Regions from separate parts of the Mesorhizobium sp. 2RAF45 genome, predicted to be linked through region 2. Evidence: predicted binding sites of a transcription regulator. Region 2 holds the regulator's gene; the other holds the start of a gene.
What was found. Region 2 encodes HrcA, which represses chaperone genes, less so after heat shock. Its sites were predicted from a motif close to GTTAGCACTCNCNNNNNGNGAGTGCTAAC; they were not measured.
Positions count from the first base shown of each region.

Region 1 (3,660 bases), on a different contig from region 2:
GGCTTTCCTCGGTGGTTTCGGTCGTGACGACCGTCTGTGGCTTCTGCGCGAACACGATCATGGATCGATCTCCTGGGCTAGAGGCCTGTGCGCCGGGAGAGATCCCCCGGCGATCGTGTCCGGCTGCAAAAACCGGCGTGGATTCAGCTCAGACCTGGAAGACGGCTTCGATGAAGCCGCCCCCGCAGGCAGGCCGAGTTCTTAGTAACCGCCCATGCCGCCGCCGCCACCGGCAGGCGCGGCATCTTTCGCCGGAACGTCGGTGATCATGGCTTCGGCGGTGATCAGCAGAGCCGCGATCGAGCCGGCGTCCTGCAGTGCGGTGCGCACCACTTTCGCCGGATCGACGATGCCGGCCTTGATCATGTCGACATAGGTCTCGTTCTGGGCGTCGAAGCCCTGATTGTGGTCCTTGCTGTCGGCGAGCTTGCCGACGACGATCGAGCCCTCGACGCCGGAATTCTCGGCGATCTGGCGGATCGGCGCTTCCAGCGCCCTGAGCACGATCGAAATGCCGGCGGTGACATCGGCATTGGCGCCGTTGAGGCCCGACAGCGCCGACCGGGCGCGCAGCAGAGCGACGCCGCCGCCGGGCACGATACCTTCCTCGACCGCCGCGCGCGTCGCGTTCAGCGCGTCGTCGATGCGGTCCTTCTTTTCCTTCACTTCCGACTCGGTGACGCCGCCGACGCGGATGACGGCAACCCCGCCCGACAGCTTGGCCAGCCGCTCCTGCAGCTTCTCCTTGTCGTAGTCGGAGGTCGTCTCCTCGATCTGGCCCTTGATCTGGGCGACGCGCGCCTGGATGGTCGCCTTGGTGCCGGCGCCGTCGATGATCGTGGTGGTATCCTTCTCGATCAGCACGCGCTTGGCGCGGCCGAGCATCTCGATGGTGACGTTTTCGAGTTTGATGCCGAGATCCTCGGAGATCATCTGGCCTGAAGTCAGCACCGCAATGTCTTCCAGCATCGCCTTGCGGCGATCGCCAAAGCCCGGCGCCTTGACGGCCGCGACCTTGAGGCCGCCGCGCAGTTTGTTGACGACCAGCGTGGCAAGCGCCTCGCCCTCGACGTCCTCGGAGATGATCAGCAGCGGCCTGCCGCTCTGCACCACCGCTTCGAGGATCGGCAGCATCGCCTGCAGATTGCCGAGCTTCTTCTCGTGAAGGAGCACATAAGGCTCTTCCAGCTCGACACGCATCTTGTCGGCATTGGTGACGAAATACGGGCTGAGATAGCCACGGTCGAACTGCATGCCCTCGACGACGTCGAGCTCGGTTTCGGCGGTCTTGGCTTCCTCGACGGTGATGACGCCGTCATTGCCGACCTTGTCCATCGCCTTGGCGATCATCTCGCCGACGGTTGCGTCGCCATTGGCGGCGATGGTGCCGACCTGCGCGATCTCGGCCGACGACTTGACCTTCTTGGCTTTCGCCTTGATCTCGACGACAACTGCGGCGACCGCCTGGTCGATGCCGCGCTTCAAGTCCATCGGGTTCATGCCGGCGGCAACCAGCTTGGCGCCTTCGCGCAGGATCGAGGCGGCCAGCACGGTCGCGGTGGTGGTGCCGTCACCGGCGAGGTCGTTGGTCTTCGAGGCCACCTCGCGCACCATCTGCGCGCCCATGTTCTCGAACTTGTCGGCAAGCTCGATTTCCTTGGCGACAGTGACGCCGTCCTTGGTGATGCGTGGCGCGCCATAGGCCTTGTCGATGATGACGTTGCGGCCCTTGGGGCCGAGCGTGACCTTCACCGCATTGGTGAGGATCTCGACGCCGCGCAGCATGCGGTCACGCGCGTCGGTGGCGAATTTGATTTCCTTGGCAGACATTTTTTCAATCCCGTTCGAATTTGGAGTGGACGAACCCCGCGCGGAAGGCGCGGCGCACCAGTCAGGCGGCCTTCTTGGCTTCGACGCTCTTCTCGATGACGCCCATAATGTCGGCTTCCTTCATGATCAGAAGGTCCTCGCCATCGATCTTGACCTCGGTGCCCGACCATTTGCCGAACAGGATCAGGTCGCCGGCCTTGACGTCGAGCGGCACAAGCGCGCCGTTTTCGTCGCGTGCACCGGGTCCGACGGCGATGACTTCGCCTTCCTGCGGCTTTTCCTTGGCATTGTCGGGAATGATGATGCCGCCCTTGGATTTGGTATCGCCTTCGGCGCGCCGGATGACGACGCGGTCGTGGAGTGGCCGAAACTTCATGAAATCTTCTTTCTGGGGCCGGCTTAGGCGGCCGCTTCCCCCATATAGGCGCTTTGGCACTCGATAGATAGGAGTGCCAAAAATTATTCGCGGACCCGATAAATATTGAAAAGTATTATTTCGCCTTGCCGTTTCGTGATATCCGAAGGCTGTCAAATAATTCAAAAAATTGAATTTTGCCGGTCGAGTGCCTATTTATCGGACAAGTTCATTTTCACGATTCCAGCACCAAGGAGATTTATGCGATGGCCGACGGCAACCAGACGATCATGGAAAAAGCTGAAGCCCGCTTCGTCGACAAGCAGAAGAAGACGGCGGAGCGCAACAAGGCAACCGCCGAGTACATGTCCGAGGCGAAGGCCAGGGAGATCAAGACCGCAAAGCTCAGGACATTGCGCCTGGCCAAGGAAGAGGCAGACCGCGTCGCCGAAGCCCTGAACCCGACGCCGAAGAAGAAGCGGGCGACCAAGAAGGCCGCCGCAACGGAGGCAAAAACATGAGCCTGACCTTCCCCAACCGCAGCCGAAGCTATGACGAAGCCGGCAAGCGCATCCGCTTCGTCGGCCATGACGGGATGTTCCAGATTTCCTTCTCGGTCGCCGCCGATGCGATGACCAAGATCCAGCCGCGAACCAGCGCCGATGAAGCGGGCTACCTCGCAACGTTCGACACCGAGAGCAGCGTCATTCGCGATGTTGCGTCGAAGGCCTACGGCCGCACGCGCAAGAGCATGTATGTGCTGACATCAGACGACTTCGGCTGATCAGCCGAGGTCCATGTCCTCGATCATCGTCCGTATCTTCGCGGCTTTTTCGAAATGGTCGAGGCGGTGGGGTCCTGATCCACCATTCCGCTGCTTCCATCAGCAGCTCGGGATCGTCATTCCTGTTGGCGAAAAACGCGTAGAACGACACGCCCACGGCAGGCCCTTTCTCGGAAATCTTGCGGTCGCAGACCTCCAGTATCTTTTGCCTCAGGCTCGCTCTCACGGGAATCCTCTTGGTTTTGGTGTTGCGGGCCTTGGTCCTGTGGGCCGGCGGCCGGAACGTTCAACCCTTGCGCTCCGCCCTCTCCCGACGCCTGATGTCGCCGACATTCATCTGCACGACCATGTCCTCGGCCTCGCGCGGGCTCATGCCAACCATCACCTTTTGCCTGATCACGGCTGGCTGGCCGGTGAACACATCGACGATGGCCCAGCTCTGGGGCAGATCCATGCGCAGCGCGTAGCGGTTTGCCATGATCCTCAGCCCTGCAACATGAAAAACACCGTACCCAGGACCAGAATCGTCCACGCGATCACCGACAGCTTCAGCGCCATGCCGCCATGCGCGGCCACAACCTCCCGCAAGCGCGGCACGATGCCTACCGAGGCGGCTGGCGCCGCCACGACGGCGACGGATGGCTTGACGCCGAGTTTTCCAAAGACCGGCAGCGATGGCGGTTCACGCACG
Region 1 is NZ_JBFRGG010000005.1:219,797-223,456, forward strand. It holds gene AB4Z43_RS16765 (hypothetical protein) at 1-61, opposite strand, end outside; gene groL (chaperonin GroEL) at 202-1,830, opposite strand; gene AB4Z43_RS16775 (co-chaperone GroES) at 1,892-2,206, opposite strand; gene AB4Z43_RS16780 (hypothetical protein) at 2,452-2,706, shown strand; gene AB4Z43_RS16785 (DUF1488 domain-containing protein) at 2,703-2,969, shown strand; partial or broken gene AB4Z43_RS16790 (DUF6500 family protein) at 2,970-3,195, opposite strand; gene AB4Z43_RS16795 (hypothetical protein) at 3,256-3,447, opposite strand; gene AB4Z43_RS16800 (hypothetical protein) at 3,453-3,659, opposite strand.
Region 1: the regulator HrcA is predicted to act here: its motif matches at 2,259-2,287, upstream of AB4Z43_RS16775 (co-chaperone GroES).

Region 2 (3,660 bases):
GCGCCGTCATGGGCCACCGCCACGCCCACGGGCCGGCCCCAGACCTCGCCGCTGGAAACGACGAAGCCGGTCATGAAATCCTCATACTCGCCGGTCGGGTTGCCATCCTTGAACAGCAGGCGGACGACCTTGTAGCCGGTCCGGTTGCCGCGATTCCACGAACCGTGCAGAGCAACGAAGGCATCGCCCCTGTATTCCTTGGGAAAACCGCTGTCGGCGGGCAGGTCCTTGCGGTCGTAGAAGGCGATGTTGAGCGGCGCCGAATGCGCCTGCATCAATACGTCGGGAGTGGTTGCCTTGCCGGCGAGGTCGGGCCGCGCGCCCTTGTGGCGCGGGTCCTCGTGGTTGCCGATATAGTACCAGGGCCAGCCATAGTACGCGCCGTCCTTGACCGAGGTGGCGTATTCGAACGGCACATTGTCGCCCAGCGCGTCGCGCTCGTTGACGACGCACCACAGCGCGCCGGTCGCCGGCTGGATGGTCATGCCCGAACAGTTGCGCAGGCCGGTGGCGACGATGCGGCCGTTCTTGCCGTCCGGATCGAAGGCCTGCACGTCGGCGCGCCCCGCTTCGGAGCCCCAGGTCGCGCCCAGCGGCTGCGATTTCCCCCATGCTTCAAGGCCGCCATCGGGCTCCTCGCCCATGTCCTCGGCGACGTTCGAGCCGGAGCCGACCGACAGATAGAGCGTCTTGCCGTCAGGCGAAAAGACGATGTCGCGGGTCCAGTGATGGTTCGCGGGAATGTTGGCGACGATGATTTCGGGTTCGCCGGATGCCTTCAGGTCGCCACCGCGGTAGGCGAAGCGCACGATGCTGTCGCTGTTGGCGACATAGACCCATTGCGGGTCGTCCCCCGGCGGATAGAAGGCAATGCCATAGGGCTGGTTGAGATTGCCGGCGAAAATGCCGTCCTCGGCGGGCTTGGCGCTGTCCTTGGCCAGGCGATAGACGCGGACCTGGTTGGCTTCGCTGTCGGCGACGAACAGGTCGCCATTGGGTGCGACGCGCACGGCGCGCGGATTGTCGATGCCGGATGCGATCAGCTCGGCCGAAAAACCCGGCGGCAATTGCGGCTTCGCGCCCGCCGGCATGTCGGCAAGCCCGGCGCTGTTCGATACCGACTTGGTGACATAGGGCTTCGGCAGGTCTTCCGGCGTGATCAGTCGGCGCACGCCCGGTTTGTCGGCACGCCAGTCGCCGAAGGCCGCCGCGCCCTTCAGCACCGGCTGGTCCGCCTGCTGTGCGAACGCCGCGCTTGTGAGGAACAGGGCGGGGATCACCAGTCCGGCCAATCGGATCATCTTGTCCTCCATCTGGTCGCGAAGGAAACCAACGGCCGGCGTGTCTCCGGGTTCCGCTCGCTCGACCTGACGAGGAAGCGAAAATCCGGTCTTATGTGCCGGCAGCGTAAAAATCGTCGTCGAGGCGTTTTTCCAGCGCGACCAGATCGGCCGGCAGCGGCAGGCCCATGGCGCGCATTTCCCGCAATTTCTCGCGCAATTGTTCCTGGATTTCGTGCTGGTCTTCCGGCTGGTTGACCATCTCCTCGAGCAGCAGGCTGATCCGGGCCTTGAGTTCTTCGAGCGCCATTCTTTTCTCCTTGCTGCCCGTCTCTTACCGTCCAGGGCCCTACCTTAGCATGCGTGAAATCAGCTGCGCCGTATAATCGACCATCGGCACGATGCGGGCGTAGTTCAACCGGGTCGGCCCGATGACGCCGAGCGCGCCGACGACGCGGGCATCCTTGTCGCGATAGGGCGCGACCACCAGCGACGAGCCCGACAGCGAAAACAACTTGTTTTCCGAACCGATGAAGATGCGCACGCCCGATCCCTGCTCGGCGAGGTCAAGCAGCTGGATCAGCCCGTCCTGCGTCTCCATGTCCTCGAACAGATGCCGCAGCAATTCGATGTCGGCCTGGGCGGTGACGTTTTCGAGCAGGTTGGCGCGGCCGCGCACGATGAGCCGTGCCGGCAGGCCGCTTTCCGCACCCGCCCACACCGCCAGCCCCTTCTCGACGAGGTCCTGCGACAGCGTGTCGAGGGCGGCTCTCGTCTCTTCCTTGATGCGGGCGATCTCGGTGCGCGCCTCGGCCAGCGTGCGGCCGCGAATATGGGCGTTGAGGAAATTCGAGGCTTCGTGCAGCTGCGAGACGGTGATGCCCGCCGGCAGCTCGACGACACGGTTCTCGACGTCGCCATTTTGCGACACCAGCACGGCGAGCGCCTTGGTCGGCTCCAGCTGGATGAATTCGATATGCTTCAGCGCCACCTCGTTCTTGGCGGCCAGCACCAGGCCGGCGCCGCGCGACATGCCCGACAGCATCTGGCTGGCCTCGGTCAGCATGTGCTCCAGCGTCGCGCCCGAGCCGGAGGCCCGCACCTGCGCCTCGATGGTGCGGCGCTCCTCGTCGGAGAGGTCGCCAAGTTCCATGAAGGCATCGACGAAGAAGCGCAGGCCCGCCTGCGTCGGCAGCCGGCCGGCCGAGATATGCGGCGCGTAGATCAGCCCGAGATGCTCGAGGTCGCTCATCACATTGCGAATGGTGGCCGGCGACAGCGAGGAGGGCAGGATGCGCGACAGGCTGCGCGAACCCACGGGCTCGCCGTCCCTGAGATAGGAATCGACGATGCGCCGGAAGATGTCGCGAGAGCGCATGTCGAGTGATTGAAGTGCAAGCGGCTGCGAACCCGGATCGATTGCCTTGGTCATTCGGCCAAAAACCTCCTTGTTCAGGATATAGACTTCGGCACGGTGGGCGCAACCCGGTCTCTGTATCGGGTCGCCCGGTCCGTTTTCCTTTGCGCGCTGCCCCCCATCCGTCTAAAAGCCGGCCACGATTCCGAAAAATGACTGGGAAAGAAGCCTGAATGCGCCCCTCCAAACGCCAATTCGACGAAATGCGCGCCATCTCCTTCGAGCGTGGCGTCTCCAAGCACGCCGAAGGCTCGTGCCTGGTGAAGTTCGGCGACACCCATGTCCTGTGCACGGCGAGCCTCGAGGAGAAGGTGCCGGGCTGGATGCGCAATTCCGGCAAGGGTTGGGTGACGGCCGAATATGGCATGCTGCCGCGCTCGACCGGCGAGCGCATGCGCCGCGAGGCCTCGGCCGGCAAGCAGGGCGGCCGCACGCTGGAAATCCAGCGCCTGATCGGCCGGTCCTTGCGCGCCGTCGTCGATCTGCAGGCGCTGGGCGAACAGCAGATCACCGTCGATTGCGACGTCATCCAGGCCGATGGCGGCACCCGCACCGCCTCGATCACCGGCGGTTGGGTGGCGCTGTATGACTGCCTGCGCTGGATGGAAGCCCGGCAGATGGCGAGCGTCGCCAAGGTGCTGAAGGACCATGTCGCGGCGATTTCCTGCGGCATCCATGACGGCCAGCCGGTCATCGACCTCGATTATCTCGAGGATTCCGCGGCCGGCACCGACGCCAATTTCGTCATGACCGGCAAGGGCGGCATCGTCGAGATCCAGGGCACAGCCGAGGGCGAGCCCTTCTCGGAGGACCAGTTCGGCGAGTTGATGGGCCTGGCCAAGAAAGGCATCCAGCGCCTGGTCAGCCTGCAGCAGATGGCGGTGGCATAAGCCATCGATTTTCTGGTGACCCCCTCCGCCATCCTTGAATCAGCCCTCTACGTCACCGATCTGGCGGCGGCGG
Region 2 is NZ_JBFRGG010000003.1:89,746-93,405, forward strand. It holds gene AB4Z43_RS09865 (PQQ-dependent sugar dehydrogenase) at 1-1,301, opposite strand, end outside; gene AB4Z43_RS09870 (hypothetical protein) at 1,393-1,590, opposite strand; gene hrcA (heat-inducible transcriptional repressor HrcA) at 1,630-2,712, opposite strand; gene rph (ribonuclease PH) at 2,871-3,587, shown strand; gene AB4Z43_RS09885 (VOC family protein) at 3,603-3,660, shown strand, end outside.